2 regions of the Bradyrhizobium sp. USDA 4354 genome follow, and region 1 is predicted to be linked to the other one. Evidence: predicted binding sites of a transcription regulator. Region 1 holds the regulator's gene; the other holds the start of a gene.
The links. The regulator HrcA, encoded in region 1, represses chaperone genes, less so after heat shock. The targets are predictions, from matches to a motif close to GTTAGCACTCNCNNNNNGNGAGTGCTAAC.
Positions count from the first base shown of each region.

Region 2: ACVIIV_RS12345 (co-chaperone GroES) is a predicted target of HrcA. The motif match lies at 3,742-3,770, and genes of this name have one in related genera.

Region 1 is NZ_JBSSDC010000001.1:1,589,484-1,596,844, forward strand. It holds gene ACVIIV_RS07460 (hypothetical protein) at 14-955, shown strand; gene pncA (bifunctional nicotinamidase/pyrazinamidase) at 1,227-1,949, shown strand; gene grpE (nucleotide exchange factor GrpE) at 2,010-2,630, opposite strand; gene hrcA (heat-inducible transcriptional repressor HrcA) at 2,727-3,815, opposite strand; gene rph (ribonuclease PH) at 3,984-4,697, shown strand; gene rdgB (RdgB/HAM1 family non-canonical purine NTP pyrophosphatase) at 4,708-5,343, shown strand; gene hemW (radical SAM family heme chaperone HemW) at 5,330-6,484, shown strand; gene ACVIIV_RS07495 (penicillin-binding protein activator) at 6,621-7,361, opposite strand, start outside.
Region 2 is NZ_JBSSDC010000001.1:2,641,959-2,649,319, forward strand. It holds gene ACVIIV_RS12335 (hypothetical protein) at 67-1,278, opposite strand; gene groL (chaperonin GroEL) at 1,480-3,111, opposite strand; gene ACVIIV_RS12345 (co-chaperone GroES) at 3,354-3,650, opposite strand; gene ACVIIV_RS12350 (hypothetical protein) at 3,966-4,487, shown strand; gene ACVIIV_RS12355 (protein phosphatase CheZ) at 4,648-5,433, opposite strand; gene ACVIIV_RS12360 (L,D-transpeptidase family protein) at 5,750-6,565, shown strand; gene ACVIIV_RS12365 (DUF2076 domain-containing protein) at 7,204-7,361, opposite strand, start outside.

The DNA of each region.
Region 1 (7,361 bases):
AATCAGAGTGCCCATGAAGCTGATCCGCCCCCTCGCCGCGCTCGCCCTCCTCGCCGCCTCCGCGTGTCCGGCGTTCGCCGCCGACGCCGTTTTCCCACCTGGCTTGCGTCTCGGCATGGTGCCGTTGATCGGCCTCAGCACGGCCAAGACCTTCCCGGGCTTCGAGAGCGAGGACGGCAGCGTCAAGGTGCTGATCACCGAGTTGCCGCCGGCGGCCTATGGCGAGGTCGTGAGCGCCTTCAATTCCAATCCCGCCGGGGCCAATGGCGTCAAGCAGGACAAGATCGAGACACCCGCGGGCCTTGCCTATTTCACCAGCGAAAGCGGCAAGGCCGGCGAGACCCCGGTGAAGCGCTATTCGATGATCGTGCCCGGCGCCGGCTTCTCCGGCTATGTCGCGGTGCAGATCCCGGAGAATGCGACCAAGATCTACACGGATGAAGCGGTGCGGCAGATGTTCGCGAGCGCCACCACCCGCAGGCAGGTCTCGGCCGAAGAGCAGATCGCGCTGATGCCGTTCAAGATCACCGATCTCGCCGACTTCAAGGACATCCGGACCCTGGCGCCGGGCTCGAGCATCATCCTGGCCGACGGCGATGAGAGCACGGGCTACGAGTCGAGGCCGTTCATGATCCTCGGCCTGATCGGCGCCACCCCGCAGCAGGCCGACGACCGCGCCCGCTTCGCCCAGGAGGCGGCCCTCCAGATTCCCGGCGTGCGCGAGTCGCGCATCACCATGTCCGAGCCGATCCGCATCAACGGCCAGCAGGGTTTCGAGACCCGGATCGACGGCGTCAGCGGCAAGGACAAGGTCCCGGTGACCGTGGTGCAGTGGATTCGCTTCTCGACTGGCGGCGCATCATTGCGCATCATCGCCAGTGCCCCGCGCGACAAATGGCAAGCCGCCTTCACCCGCTTCCGCGCCGTGCGCGACGGCATCCAGCCGAAGGGCTGAGCCGTTCGGCATACTCGGTGTCGACCCTGCGAAAGCAAGGGACCCATACCGCGTGATCTCCCGATGGGGAAGTACCCACCCCTGGTCTTCGCCAAACATCTCCCTTGGGGGTATGGGGGTCCCGGGTCTGCGCTTCGCTTGCCCGGGACGACAGCGATGTTGGGGCGGCGAGCCCAACCGCTCACCAGAACCGGCCGCATTTTCGGGCTTCTGTTCGTATACGAACGGAACTAGGCTTCCCTCCCGTTGGATCATCCCAGGGAGGCGAACGATGCTGGATCGGCGATACGTCTTGGCAATGCTTGGAACGACGGCGCTGGCGACGCTGGCGCCAACCGCGCTGTTCGCGGCCGCATCGATCAAGCCGGACGATGCATCCGCGCTGCTGGTGATCGACGTGCAGAATTGCTTCCTGCCCGGCGGCAGCCTCGCGGTGAAGGAAGGCGAGCAGGTGGTGCCCGTCATAAACAGAGTTTCGAAAGCGTTCGCCAACGTGGTGCTGACGCAGGACTGGCACACGCCCGGCCATGTTTCGTTTGCGTCAGTCCACTCCGGCAAGAAGCCGTTCGAGACCATCGACCTGCCCTACGGCAAGCAGGTGCTGTGGCCCGATCATTGCGTGCAGGGCACCGATGGCGCCGCGCTATCGAAGGACCTTGCGATCCCGCACGCCGAGCTCATCATCCGCAAGGGTTTTCACAAGGATGTCGACAGCTACTCGGCCTTCCTCGAAGCCGACGGCAAGACCTCGACGGGGCTTGCCGGCTATCTGAAGGGGCGCAAGATCAAGCGCGTCTTCGTTGCAGGGCTCGCAACAGATTTCTGCGTCGCCTGGACCGCGCTCGACGCGCGCAAGGCGGGCTTCGAGGTCTATGTGGTGGAGGACGCCTGCCGCGGCATCGACACGCAGGGCTCGTTGGCCAAGGCCTGGGCCGACATGGCCAAGGCCGGCGTGAAGCGGATTCAGTCCGCGGACATCGCGGTTAGCGCGTAGGTGTTTCGCGCAGTCATTCCGGGGCGGCTCGAAGAGCCGAACCCGGAATGACACCGAAACTCAATTCGGCGCGCCGCTCGACTCATTGTTGTTGTTCGCCGCCGGCGCGGCCTTCGCGCCGCCTTTGGCGACACCGACCAGCGCCGGGCGCAGCACGCGCTCGCCGATGGTGTAGCCGGCCTGCACGACCTGCACCACGGTGCCGGACGGCACCGACGCATCGGGAACTTCGAACATCGCCTGCTGGAAGTTCGGATCGAATTTCTGGCCCTGCGGATCGAACTTCTTTACGCCGTGCTTCTCCAGCGCGTTGAGCAGCGAACGTTCGGTGAGCTCGACGCCCTCGATCAGCGAGATCAGGCCGGGATCGGCCGCGGCACGCGCTTCGGCCGGAACGGCATCGAGCGCGCGCTGGAGATTGTCGGCGATGTCGAGCACGTCGCGGGCAAAGCCGGTGATGCCGTAAAGGCGGGCGTCAGCGACCTCCTTGGTGGTGCGCTTGCGCAGATTCTCCATCTCGGCCAGCGTCCGCAACATGCGGTCGCGCGCTTCGGCGGCTTCCTTCTGCAACGTCTCGACCGAACCGGGCTCGGGATCGTCGGGCATGATGTAGGGTTTTGACACCACGGGCTCGCCGGTCGCTGCAGTCGTGTCTTCGGGTTGCCGGTCTTGCTCGGTCATCGGCTCTAATCTCGAACTCGTTTCCAGGGATTGTTGGCTCGGATATCGTGCTTAAGCCCACGAAAATCAAGCGCCCGTGATCGGCGGAAACGCCGGTCAGCCCCCCAGCAGGCGGCTGACGATGCGGGCGGCGTAGTCCACGGTCGGGATCACGCGGGCGTAATTCAGCCGCGTCGGGCCGATCACGCCGAGAACGCCGACGATGTGGCCGGCGGCATCCCGATAGGGCGAGATGATGGTGGAGGACCCCGACAGCGAGAACAGCTTGTTCTCACTGCCGATGAAGATGCGCACGCCCTCGGCGGTCTCGGCCCGGCCGAGCAGGTCGATCACGCCGCGCTTGGTCTCGAGATCGTCGAACAACAGGCGCACCCGCTCCAGATCCTCCAGCGCATGCAGATCTTCGAGCAGATTGGCATGGCCTCGAACGATGAGCTGGCGGTCCTCGTGCTCGCCGCCGGACCAGCTGGCGATGCCGGCCGAGATCACCTTCTGCGTGAGCTGATCGAGCTCGGCACGGGCCTCGGCGAGCGCAGTCTCGAGCTCGAGCCGCGCCTCGGCCAGCGTGCGGCCGCGAATGCGCGCATTGAGGAAATTGCCGGCCTCGGTGATCGCCGAGGAAGGAACCCCCGGCGGCAGCGTCAGCACGCGGTTCTCGACCTGGCCGTCCTCGCCGACCAGGATCACCAGCGCTTTCTCCGGTTCCAGGCGGACGAATTCGATGTGCTTCAGCCGCGCATTGGATTTTGGTGTCAACACGACGGCGGCGGCCCGGGTGAGGCCGGAGAGCCGCATCAAGGCCTGGTCCAGCGCCGCCTCGACCGACTGCGCTTCGCCGACCGAGGAGAGCTGGCTCTGGATCGACTGGCGTTCGGCCTCGTTGAGGTCGCCGACCTGCATCAGGGCATCGACGAAGAAGCGCAGCCCGAGTTCCGTCGGCAGCCGGCCCGCCGAGGTGTGCGGGGCATAGATCAGGCCGAGCTGTTCCAGATCCGCCATGACGTTGCGGACCGAGGCCGGCGACAGCGGCATCGCGATCAGGCGCGAGATATTGCGCGAGCCCACCGGCTCGCCGGTCGCGAGATAGCTTTCGACAATTTGACGAAAGATGTCGCGGGAACGCTCGTTGAGCTGGGCAAGGCCTGCGCGCGGCGCGATCAGATGGATCGGATCGTGATGGGCCACAGACGGTAACTCCTCTCAGATGCTCATAATTTGTCCATCCCGGGCGGTTCTGACAAGCGTGGCGTTTGCGGCCTCGCCATCAGGGGGTGAAAAAACCTTGCCGCCCACCCCCGCCCCACCTACAAGCACCGCGAACAGCCTTTTCCCGTGAGTTTTGGAGGATTTCCCATGCGGCCAAGCCGCCGTGCGCCCGACGAATTGCGCCCCGTGACGCTGGAGCGCGGCGTGGTCAAATATGCGGAAGGCTCGTGCCTGGTGAAATTCGGCGACACCCACGTGCTGGTCACCGCCACGCTCGAGGACCGCCTGCCGCCGTGGCTGAAGGGCCAGGGCCGCGGCTGGGTCACCGCCGAATACGGCATGCTACCGCGCGCGACCTCGGAACGGACCCGCCGCGAGGCCTCCGCCGGAAAGCAGAGCGGCCGCACCGTCGAGATCCAGCGCCTGATCGGCCGCTCGCTTCGCACCATCATCAATCTCGAAGCGCTCGGCGAACGCCAGATCACGGTCGATTGCGACGTGCTTCAGGCCGACGGCGGCACGCGCACGGCCTCGATCACCGGCGCCTGGGTTGCCCTCGCCGATTGCGTCACCTGGATGAAGGCGCGCAACATGGTCAAGGCCAATGTGCTGCGCGACAACGTCGCCGCGATCTCCTGCGGCATCTACAACGGCACGCCGGTGCTCGATCTCGACTATGCCGAGGATTCCGAAGCCGAGACCGATGCCAATTTCGTCATGACCGGCGATGGCCGCATCATCGAGGTGCAGGGCACCGCGGAACGCGAGCCGTTCACGGAAGCCGAGTTCCTGGCGTTGATGGCGCTGGCGCGCAAGGGCGTCGCGCGTCTGGTGGACTTGCAGAAACTGGCTGTGGCGTAGTCAATAGGCCATGCACCGCCGAATCACGGACAAGCTCGTCATCGCGACCCACAATCCCGGCAAGCTCGCCGAGATGCGGGAGCTGCTTGCGCCGTACGGCATCGAGGCGGTGTCGGCCGGCGAGCTCGGCCTATCCGAGCCGGACGAGACCGGCCACGACTTCCGCAGCAACGCCGCGATCAAGGCGATCGCGGCGGCGCGGGCGACCAAGCTTCCCGCCTTCGCCGACGATTCCGGCATCGTGGTCGACGCGCTCAACGGCGCGCCCGGCATTCTCTCCGCGCGCTGGGCCGGTCCAAACAAGGACTTCGCAGCGGCGATGGCGCAGATCGAGCGGCTGTTGCAGGAACGCGGCGCCACCACGCCCGACCGCCGCAGAGCGCATTTCGTCTCCGCGCTTTGCGTTGCCTGGCCCGACGATCATCTCGAAGAGGTCGAGGCGCGCGTCGACGGCACGCTGGTTTGGCCACCGCGCGGGAATGCGGGCTTCGGTTACGATCCCATGTTCTTGCCGGACGGACACACGCGCACCTTCGGCGAGATGACCAGCATCGAGAAGCACGGCCTGCCGCCGATCGGGCTCGGCCTGTCGCACCGCGCCCGCGCCTTCGTGAAACTGGCGGAGATCTGCCTTGAGCCGCGCTAAGGAAGCCTTTGGCGTCTACGTGCACTGGCCGTTCTGCCTGTCGAAGTGTCCCTATTGCGACTTCAACAGCCACGTCCGCCACGCCGCGATCGACGAGGCGCGGTTTGCGGCCGCCTTCGCGCGCGAGATCGCAACGACCGCACAGCGCGCGCCTGGCCGCGAGATCACCTCGATCTTCCTCGGCGGCGGCACGCCGTCCTTGATGCAGCCTGCAACCGTCGGCGCGGTGCTCGATGCGATCGGCAAGCACTGGACCGTCGCAGGCGATGTCGAAGTCACGCTGGAAGCAAACCCGACCAGCGTCGAAGCCACGCGCTTTGCCGGCTATCGCGCCGCCGGCGTCAACCGCGTCTCGCTCGGCGTGCAGGCGCTCGATGACGCCTCGTTGAAGGCGCTCGGCCGCATGCACAGCGCGCGCGAGGCGCTCGACGCCGTCGCCATCGCACGCCGCTCGTTCGACCGCTATTCATTCGACCTGATCTACGCCCGCCCCGACCAGACGCCGGCGATGTGGGCCGATGAGCTGCGACACGCCATTGATGAAGCGGCCGAGCATCTGTCGCTCTATCAATTGACCATCGAGGAAGGCACGCCGTTCTTCGGCCTGCACCAGGCCGGCAAATTGAAGACGCCGGACGAAGCGGTCGCACGCGCGCTCTATGACGTCACGCAGGAAACCTGCGACAAGCTCGGCCTGCCCGCCTACGAGATCTCCAATCACGCGCGGCGCGGTGCCGAGTGCCGGCACAATCTGGTGTACTGGCGCGGCGAGGAATATGCCGGCATCGGGCCGGGCGCGCATGGCCGCCTCGACATTGACGGCGTGCGCCACGCCACCGCCACCGAGAAGCGTCCCGAAGCCTGGCTGATGCGGGTCGAGACCAACGGCGACGGAATCGTCACCGACGAGCTCCTCAACAGCGAAGAGCGCGCCGACGAATTCCTGCTGATGGGATTGCGTCTCGCCGAGGGCATCGACCCCGAGCGTTACAAGGCCCTCTCGGGCCGCCCGCTCGACCCGCGCCGCATCGCGCTGCTCCGCGAGGAAGGCGCGATCACTGTAGACCCGACGGGACGCCTGCGCGTGACCAGCAGCGGATTCCCGGTGCTGGATGCCGTGGTCGCGGATCTCGCGGCGTAAGGAGCTCTCGTAGGGTGGGTTAGCGAAGCGTAACCCACCATGCTTCCGCATTCGCCGGACGAAGTTGGTGGGTTACGCCGAGCAGATGCGCTTCGCGCATCTGCAGGGCTAACCCACCCTACGGCACCGTCTGAAGCTACGCCCCAAAACTCTTCGGCGAGCCCGCAACCGCAACGCCGCCACCCTGCGTCACCTTCATCACCGCAAGCCCACGCTCGTTCGTGCCATCCGCGCGGAATCGGAACAGGCCGTCGATGCCGGCGAATCCCGAAGGGTTGGTGAGGACATCAGAGGAGAAGCGCGTGGTGCCCTGGGTGCGCGCGAGCGCGGCGACGAGGGCGACCGCGTCATAGGCGAGCGTGGCGGTCCGCACCGGCTCGCCGCCGTATTTGGTGCGGTAGCGGCCGGAGAAGGCGCGGAAGCCCGCCGGATCGGGCGCGGCGTAAAGTCCGCCCTGGAGCACCGCGCTGGCATAGACGCGCGGATTGTCCCACAAGCCGGTGCCGAGCAGCTGGATGTTGCGCAAATTCGCCCCTGCCGCCGTCATCGCATCCGCCACCGACACCACGGCATCGCCGTCATCGGCAATGAACAGCGCGTCCGCGCTGCCGAGCTGCTGCGCCACGGTGCGCGCCGGCGTGGCGCGGTCGGCGCCGTATTTCTCGAACGCGACGATGCGCCCGCCACGCCGCGGCACGGCCGCCTTCACCGCGGCCTCGACGACATTGCCATAGGCATTGTCGGGCACGAGCACGGCCACGGAGCGCTTTCCGATGCTGGCGGAATATTCGACGATGCGGTTGACGTCGGACTCCGGCAGGAACGAGAGCAGATAGACGCCGCGGCCGGCGATGCTGGAATCGGTCGAGAAGGCGAT
Region 2 (7,361 bases), 1.1 Mb from region 1:
GGCTTCTGGGCCCCGGCTCTGCAGCGCATCACTGACGTGCTGCGCTGCGTCCGGGGCACGAGAAGCCTACTTCCACACCGACTTGTCGGCGTCCCAGCGCTGGCCTTTCAGCTCCTTCACCAGAGCCTCGATCGATCCGTTGTCGTCGGGCAGATCGCCTTCTTCGTCCGGGCTCGCGTCGTCGGAGAGATTGAGCCTGGCGCCGCTGCTCTCGTCGGCGGTCGTGGTCGCGGGGCTGCCGATCCAGAGCATGAGCTTGTCGGTGGTGCCCGGCTTGTCCGGCGAGACGAGGCCTGCGACCTCGATCGTGTCGGTGAGATCGAGCGCCGGAAAATCCTGGTTCGGTCGCTTGAACACCAGCTTGAGCTTGCCGGTGGCCGGGTTGAAGTTCTGCGAGACCGGCTTTGCCGCGAGCGTCCTGCTCAGCACGCTCGCCACTGCAGTCGCAAGCTTGCCCTTGTTGATCTTGTCGCCCTCGCGCCAGTCCGCCGCGGGGAAGCGGATGGTGCGGTCCATCTCGGTCATGCCCGCGGTCCAGCCTGCGGCCGTGACGCCGGGCATTGCCTTGAATTTCGACAGCAGTGCGCCGGCGCGCTCGGGATCGACCGACATGTTGATGGTCTGCTCGCCCGCGCGCAGCGCGTCGCAGCCGACCGTGAGGCTCGCCAGCGTCACCTCGACCTCCTGACCCCTCAGGCTCTTCAGGAACTCGGTCGCAGCGTCGAGCTTGACCTTGACTGCAATCGCTTCCGGCGAGACGTCGGTGAAATCCTTCGGCTGCGGCATGATGCCGTCATCGGAGGTCTGGTTGTCCAGGAATTCCCTTTCGCTGAGATCGGAATTGTCGGGCGAGGTGACCTCGGTCACCGCCTGGCCGATCGCGATCTGGCCGCGGAATTCGAACGTGTCGCCGGCCTGTTTGCGCGTCAGCTTGACGCTGACCGGCGACTTCTCGCCAAGGCTCTGCGTCGTTCCCGTCAACGTCTGGCCGGCGACCTGGAGATTGACGACGAAGCGGTCCTTGCGGTCGGAATTTTTCGCGATCGGATAACAGACGTCGAGCACCGCCGCAGTGACCGTCTTGCCCTGGCGCGTCTCCTTCAGGATCACGTCGGCATTGCCGTCCATCAGCCCGTCGATCGAAGTGAAATAGCGCGTCTCGGTTCCGCCCGGCACTGTCGCTTTCGGCGACAGCTTCATCTGGGCGGAGGCCGAGTGCGGCGAAACGGTGAGCAGGGCCGCCAAGACGGCTGTCGAACAGACCAGAAGCGCACGCATTGATGAAATCCTCGCGCAACGGGCATGATCCGGAAAAGTGTGAAGCGGTTTTCCGAGAGGATCATGCCCAAACAACTCGAATCGGCGCGCCACCGTAGTGGGTTTTGGCTGCCGGTTGAATCGGAAAGCGAAAGAGGCAGGGTCGGCAAAAAAGAAGGCCGCCCGGAGGCGGCCTTCGCAACACTGTCATGGGGCGGAGGCTTAGAAGCCGCCCATGCCGCCGCCGGCCGGCATGGCGGGCGGAGCTTCCTTCTTCGGCAGCTCGGCGACCATGGCCTCGGTGGTCACCAAGAGGCCGGCCACGGAGGAGGCGTCCTGCAGCGCGGTGCGCACCACCTTGGCGGGATCGATGATGCCCTTCTCGACCATGTCGACATAGTCCTCGTTCTGGGCGTCGAAGCCGAAGGTCTCGGACTTGTTCTCCAGGATCTTGCCGACCACGATCGAGCCTTCCACGCCCGCGTTCTCGGAGATCTGGCGGATCGGGGCTTCCAGGGCTTTCAGCACGATGTTGATGCCGGCCTGGACGTCATCATTGGCGTTGGTGAGACGGCCGACCGCCTTCTTGGCGCGGAGCAGCGCGACGCCGCCGCCGGGGACGATGCCTTCCTGCACCGCGGCGCGGGTGGCGTTGAGCGCGTCCTCGACGCGGTCCTTCTTCTCCTTGACCTCGATCTCGGTGGCGCCGCCGACCCGGATCACCGCAACGCCGCCCGCGAGCTTGGCGAGGCGCTCCTGGAGCTTCTCACGGTCGTAGTCCGAGGTGGTCTCCTCGATCTGGGCCTTGATCTGGCCGACGCGGGCCTCGATCTCGGGCTTCTTGCCGGCGCCCTTGACGATCGTGGTGTTCTCCTTGTCGATCACCACCTTGCCCGCGCGTCCCAGCATCTTCACCGTGACGTTCTCGAGCTTGATGCCGAGCTCCTCGGAGATGAGCTGGCCGCCGGTGAGGATCGCGATGTCCTCCAGCATGGCCTTGCGGCGGTCACCGAAGCCCGGCGCCTTCACCGCGGCCACCTTCAGGCCGCCACGGAGCCGGTTGACGACCAGGGTGGCCAGCGCCTCGCCCTCGACGTCCTCGGCGATGATGACGAGCGGCTTGCCCGATTGCACCACGGCTTCCAGCACCGGCAGCATGGCCTGCAGGCCCGAGAGCTTCTTCTCGTGCAGGAGGATGTAGGCGTCCTCGAGCTCGGCGGTCATCTTCTCGGCATTGGTGACGAAGTAGGGTGACAGATAGCCGCGGTCGAACTTCATGCCTTCGACGATGTCGACCTCGGTGTCGAGCGACTTGTTCTCCTCGACGGTGATGACACCCTCGTTGCCGACCTTCTGCATCGCCTGGGCGATCATCTTGCCGATGGCGGCATCGCCGTTGGCCGAGATGGTGCCGACCTGGGCGACCTCGGAGGAGGCGGCGACCGGCTTGGCGCGCTTCTCGATGTCCTTGACGACCGCGGCAACCGCGGTGTCGATGCCGCGCTTGAGGTCCATCGGGTTCATGCCGGCGGCAACCGCCTTGGCGCCTTCGCGCACGATGGCCTGGGCCAGCACGGTCGCGGTGGTGGTGCCGTCGCCGGCGAGGTCGTTGGTCTTGGAGGCGACCTCACGCACCATCTGGGCGCCCATGTTCTCGAACTTGTCCTCGAGCTCGATCTCCTTGGCGACGGTGACGCCGTCCTTGGTGATGCGGGGAGCGCCGAAGCTCTTCTCGATGACGACGTTGCGGCCCTTCGGGCCGAGCGTCACCTTGACGGCGTTGGCGAGAACGTCGACGCCGCGCAGCATGCGATCGCGCGCGTCTCCGGAAAACTTGACGTCTTTGGCAGCCATGATCTGCAATCCCTCGTGTTTCGTGATGTGTCTTGTCTTGTGCCGTGCGGCTGGCGCTCTCGTCGTCATTGCCGGGCTTGACCCGCCTGCGCGGCCGAAGCCGCTTCGGCGTGGCGTAGGCCCGGCAATCCATCATCTTGTGAGGAAGGATGGATGCCCGGGTCATCTAGCGCGAAGACGCGCTTCGCGCTTCTGCCCGGGCATGACAGTGGAGCATTCAGCGGCCGTTCAGGCGGATGGCCTTAGGCCAGCACGCCCATGATGTCCGACTCCTTCATGATCAGGAGCTCTTCGTTGTCGATCTTGACCTCGGTGCCCGACCACTTGCCGAACAGCACGCGGTCGCCGACCTTGAGGTCGATCGGGATCAGCTTGCCGGTCTCGTCGCGGCCGCCAGGGCCGACGGCGACGATCTCGCCCTGCGACGGCTTTTCCTTGGCGGTGTCGGGAATGATGATGCCGCCCTTGGTCTTTTCCTCGGCGTCGATACGTTTGACCACGACACGGTCATGCAGCGGACGAAATTTGGATTTAGCCATGACGTTTCCCTTTGGAGGCTCGCTTCGGAAGTAGTGGAAGTCGGTGGGGCGGCGCTTCCGTCCACCCTCTCCTCGAGGATCGAACGGCGCGCTTAGCAATCGGGCTTTCCGAGTGCTAATAGTGCGCCCGGAAATATGGCTTGGCCGCGATCCTGTCAAGCAAAGGTGGTTAAGCGGTTGTTGAGGCGGATATAGGATGGTGGCATTGGAAACTCGTTCGGGGCGACGGCGCACAAAAGGACGTCATTGCTCCGGCAGCGGTTTTGCGCTTGGCTGCGGGAGGGGTGCGGCCATGGTCTTGTTCGGGGGAATGCCATGATCAGTTCGGCTCACGCGCGCACGGTTGCCAATCTGGCGGCCGCCTGTTGTCTGGCGCTGTTGCTGGGCGCCTGCGGCGGCGGCATGAGCCTGCCGTCCTTCTCGTCGTCCCCGCCGCCGCCCGAGGCCGAACCGGGTGTCGCTCCGGAAATGCCCGCCACCATCCGCGCCGACGAGATCGTCGGCCGCTGGGGTCTCGCCTCGTTCCAGAACCCGGCCGACCGCGCCCGCACCGAGGCTGCCGCCCGGGCGCAGTGCAAGAACCCCTACGTGATCACCGCCGGCTCCTCCGGCGGCGTGGTCATGCATCTGGCCGACCAGGCGACGCCGCAGGAGCTGCGGCTGAAGGGCTCGCCGAGCGGCAAGAACTACATCGGGCCCGCCGGTCCAACCCCCGGCGAGCAGGATCGCGAGATCGTCTCCTTCGACGGCCGCGTCCTGATCACCCGCTTCATCGACAAGGACGCCGCCGTCCGCTACGGCAACATGGTCTACGTCCGCTGCGCGCCAAGGGCGTGATTGGGGTTCCGGCCTAACCACTCGTCATTGCGAGCGTAGCGAAGCAATCCAGAGTCTTTCCAGGGTGACAGTCTGGATTGCTTCGCTTCGCTCGCAATGACGGCAAACAAAAAACGCCGGCTTGCGCCGGCGTCTTGCTTTTCTCTTTGTCCGCGTCCGCTCAGTCGAACAGCGCGTCGATGTCGTCCTGCGAGGCGTGGCCGACGTCGCCGGCGAGCTTCGGGCCGTTGAGGAGCTTCTCGTCCTCGCTGCGGCTGTCGACCTGCGCCGGCACATGGACCTTGATCGCGTCGACGCCGCCCCAGATCTCCATCATCGCATTGATGTGCTGCTCGATGAACTTCATCGTGGTCATGACCTTGCTGATGCGCTGGCCGGTCAGGTCCTGGAAGTTGCAGGCTTCGAAGATCGAGATGACGCGTTCCTGGATGTCGTCGGCAAGGCGCTTCTGCTGATCGGCCGAGTCCACCTTGGACATTGCGCTGGCGGCCTGGTCGATCGATTCCGCGGCTTCGAGGATCTGCTGGGTCGCCTGCTCGGTGCCGCCGACCACCGCGCCGAGCTCGCCATTGACCTTGGCCATTTCGCCGCCGTCGAAGCTCTTGCCGTGCAGCGTCGCGATCTCGCGCTTGGTGCGATCGATGGCATCGTGGATGAGGTCGAGCTCGACCTTCAGCTTCTCGCATTGCTCGATCTGCGCCCGATAGGTCTCGAGCATGGTGCGGGCTTCGGCAAGCTCGTGGGCCGTCGAGGCGTCGATCGCAGCCATGGCAGCGCTGCCGGACAGCGGGGCCGCGACGACGCCCTTCGCCATCTGGGCGCGGATCGCGCGCAGCTCGGCCATGATCTCGCTATGCATCGGGATTGCCTCTTCAGTCTCATCCAGAATCGGCATCTCGCCGCTGACGATATCCTCGACGCGAAAACGTTTGCGGTGAACAGCCATCAGGTTACTCCCCCCACCTCACTCACGCGTCTTTGTAGGCAGAAGCGATTTAACACGAAGTTCACAGCGGAACTGCTGATCGGCCGCGCGCGACGCTGCGCAAACAAGCGATTAACCATGGATGTGGGGGCGTTCATGGAAAATAAACGCTGATCGCGAAATTGCGCCGCCACTCGCGACGTGGTGAATCGAAACGCGCTTTCCGTTTACCAAACAAAACGGCTTTTGCTTTTTATTGACCACGTCGAAGGGCGCGGATCAGCCACCGGCTCTCCACGACGCATGTGATCTAGACGAAACAGTACAGAGTACGTCGATGTTCAAGAAAATGTCTGTCGCGCTGCTCGGCAGCGCTTGCACCTTCATTGCCGGCGCGGATCGCGCCGCGGCTTTCGACAACAGCGTGCCGAACGATCCGCCCGCGGTGCTCTACCAGCCGCGCGTGCCGCCGGCGCCGGTACGCGTCGCTTCCAATTCCAACATGGGCGGCGGCTTCATCGAGTTCCTGTTCGGCGATGGTCCCGGCCGCGGTCCGGCTTACGCGCCGGAGCAGCCGGTGTATCAGCAGCAGCCGGCCTACTACGACCAGCGGCGCCTGCCGCCGATGGGCGAGCCGCAGATGCAGGGTGGATATCAGCAGGGCGCGGCTCTCCAGCAGGAAGCGGTCGATCCGCGGCAGCGTCCGTTCGATCCGAAATTCGAGAAACAGCTCGTTGACTATAACGGCAAGGAAAGTCCCGGCACCATCGTGGTCGATACGCCGAACAAGTTCCTCTATCTCGTCGAGGGCAACGGCCGGGCAATGCGCTACGGCATCGGCGTCGGCCGTCCCGGCTTCACCTGGTCCGGCGTGAAATCGATCACGGCCAAGCGCGAATGGCCGGACTGGACGCCGCCGGCCGAGATGCTCGCGCGCCGGCCCGATTTGCCGCGGCACATGGAAGGTGGTCCGGAAAATCCGCTCGGAGCCCGCGCGATGTATCTCGGCTCGACGCTCTATCGCATTCACGGCTCCAACGAGCCCTGGACCATCGGCACCAACGTCTCCTCCGGTTGCATCCGCATGCGCAACGAGGACGTCATCGATCTCTACGGCCGCGTCAACGTCGGCACCAAGGTCGTGGTGATGTGAAGCGTCGTGCGCTCGATGGGGCGATCAACTCCGCGTGCCGCGCCGGCTCGGGATGCGCGGCATCGAAGGGGTGCGTGCCGCCGAACGACTGGCTGGATGGTCTATGCCTGCTGACGGCGCCGCCTCGACCCGAGACGAGAGTTAGCGGAACGGCGACGACGAGTTGATGAAGCCTCATGCGGTGCGCGAGCCGAGCGGTTCAACCGCCGTACCGACAGCTCTGCCTTCCTGACGCGCTCGTGCAGTCCCTCCAACTCATACAATTCGGTGATGAGATGAGTTGTGACGTCGCTCAAGGTTGCAATGCGCTGCTGAAGTGGACTCATTCTTAAAACTCCCGACTATAGCCAAGAGAGGCAGCCACGGCGTGTGGCATAAGCAACGTGTTCTTCCAGTTGAACACCCATGTCCAAATTTGGAAATCCGGGAGTCTACGTGTCAGAGGGCGATTTCGCCTTCTATGGTGAAGCCAAGCGCGTCTGGTGACGTTCAGCTCGGTGCCATCCAACACCGCGTGCATTAGTCATATTATATCGAGCGGCTTCTCTGCGGGAGTGGCACAGAATGCGCTTGAGTCTCAGCCTCAAAAGAAACCGGCCGCCCGAAGGCGGCCGTTCCACATCTGCCAGGCGAATTGCTTACGCGTAATCATTGCCGCCGTCATCGCCGCCGTCGAAATCGCTGTCGTCGGCCATGTCGAAGTTGTCGTCGCGATTGTCGTCGTAATTCTGGTCGTTGTTGTCGCGGTCATTCGACGCCTGGTCGACGAAGCCCTGCCGGCTGTCCCGGTTCGAGC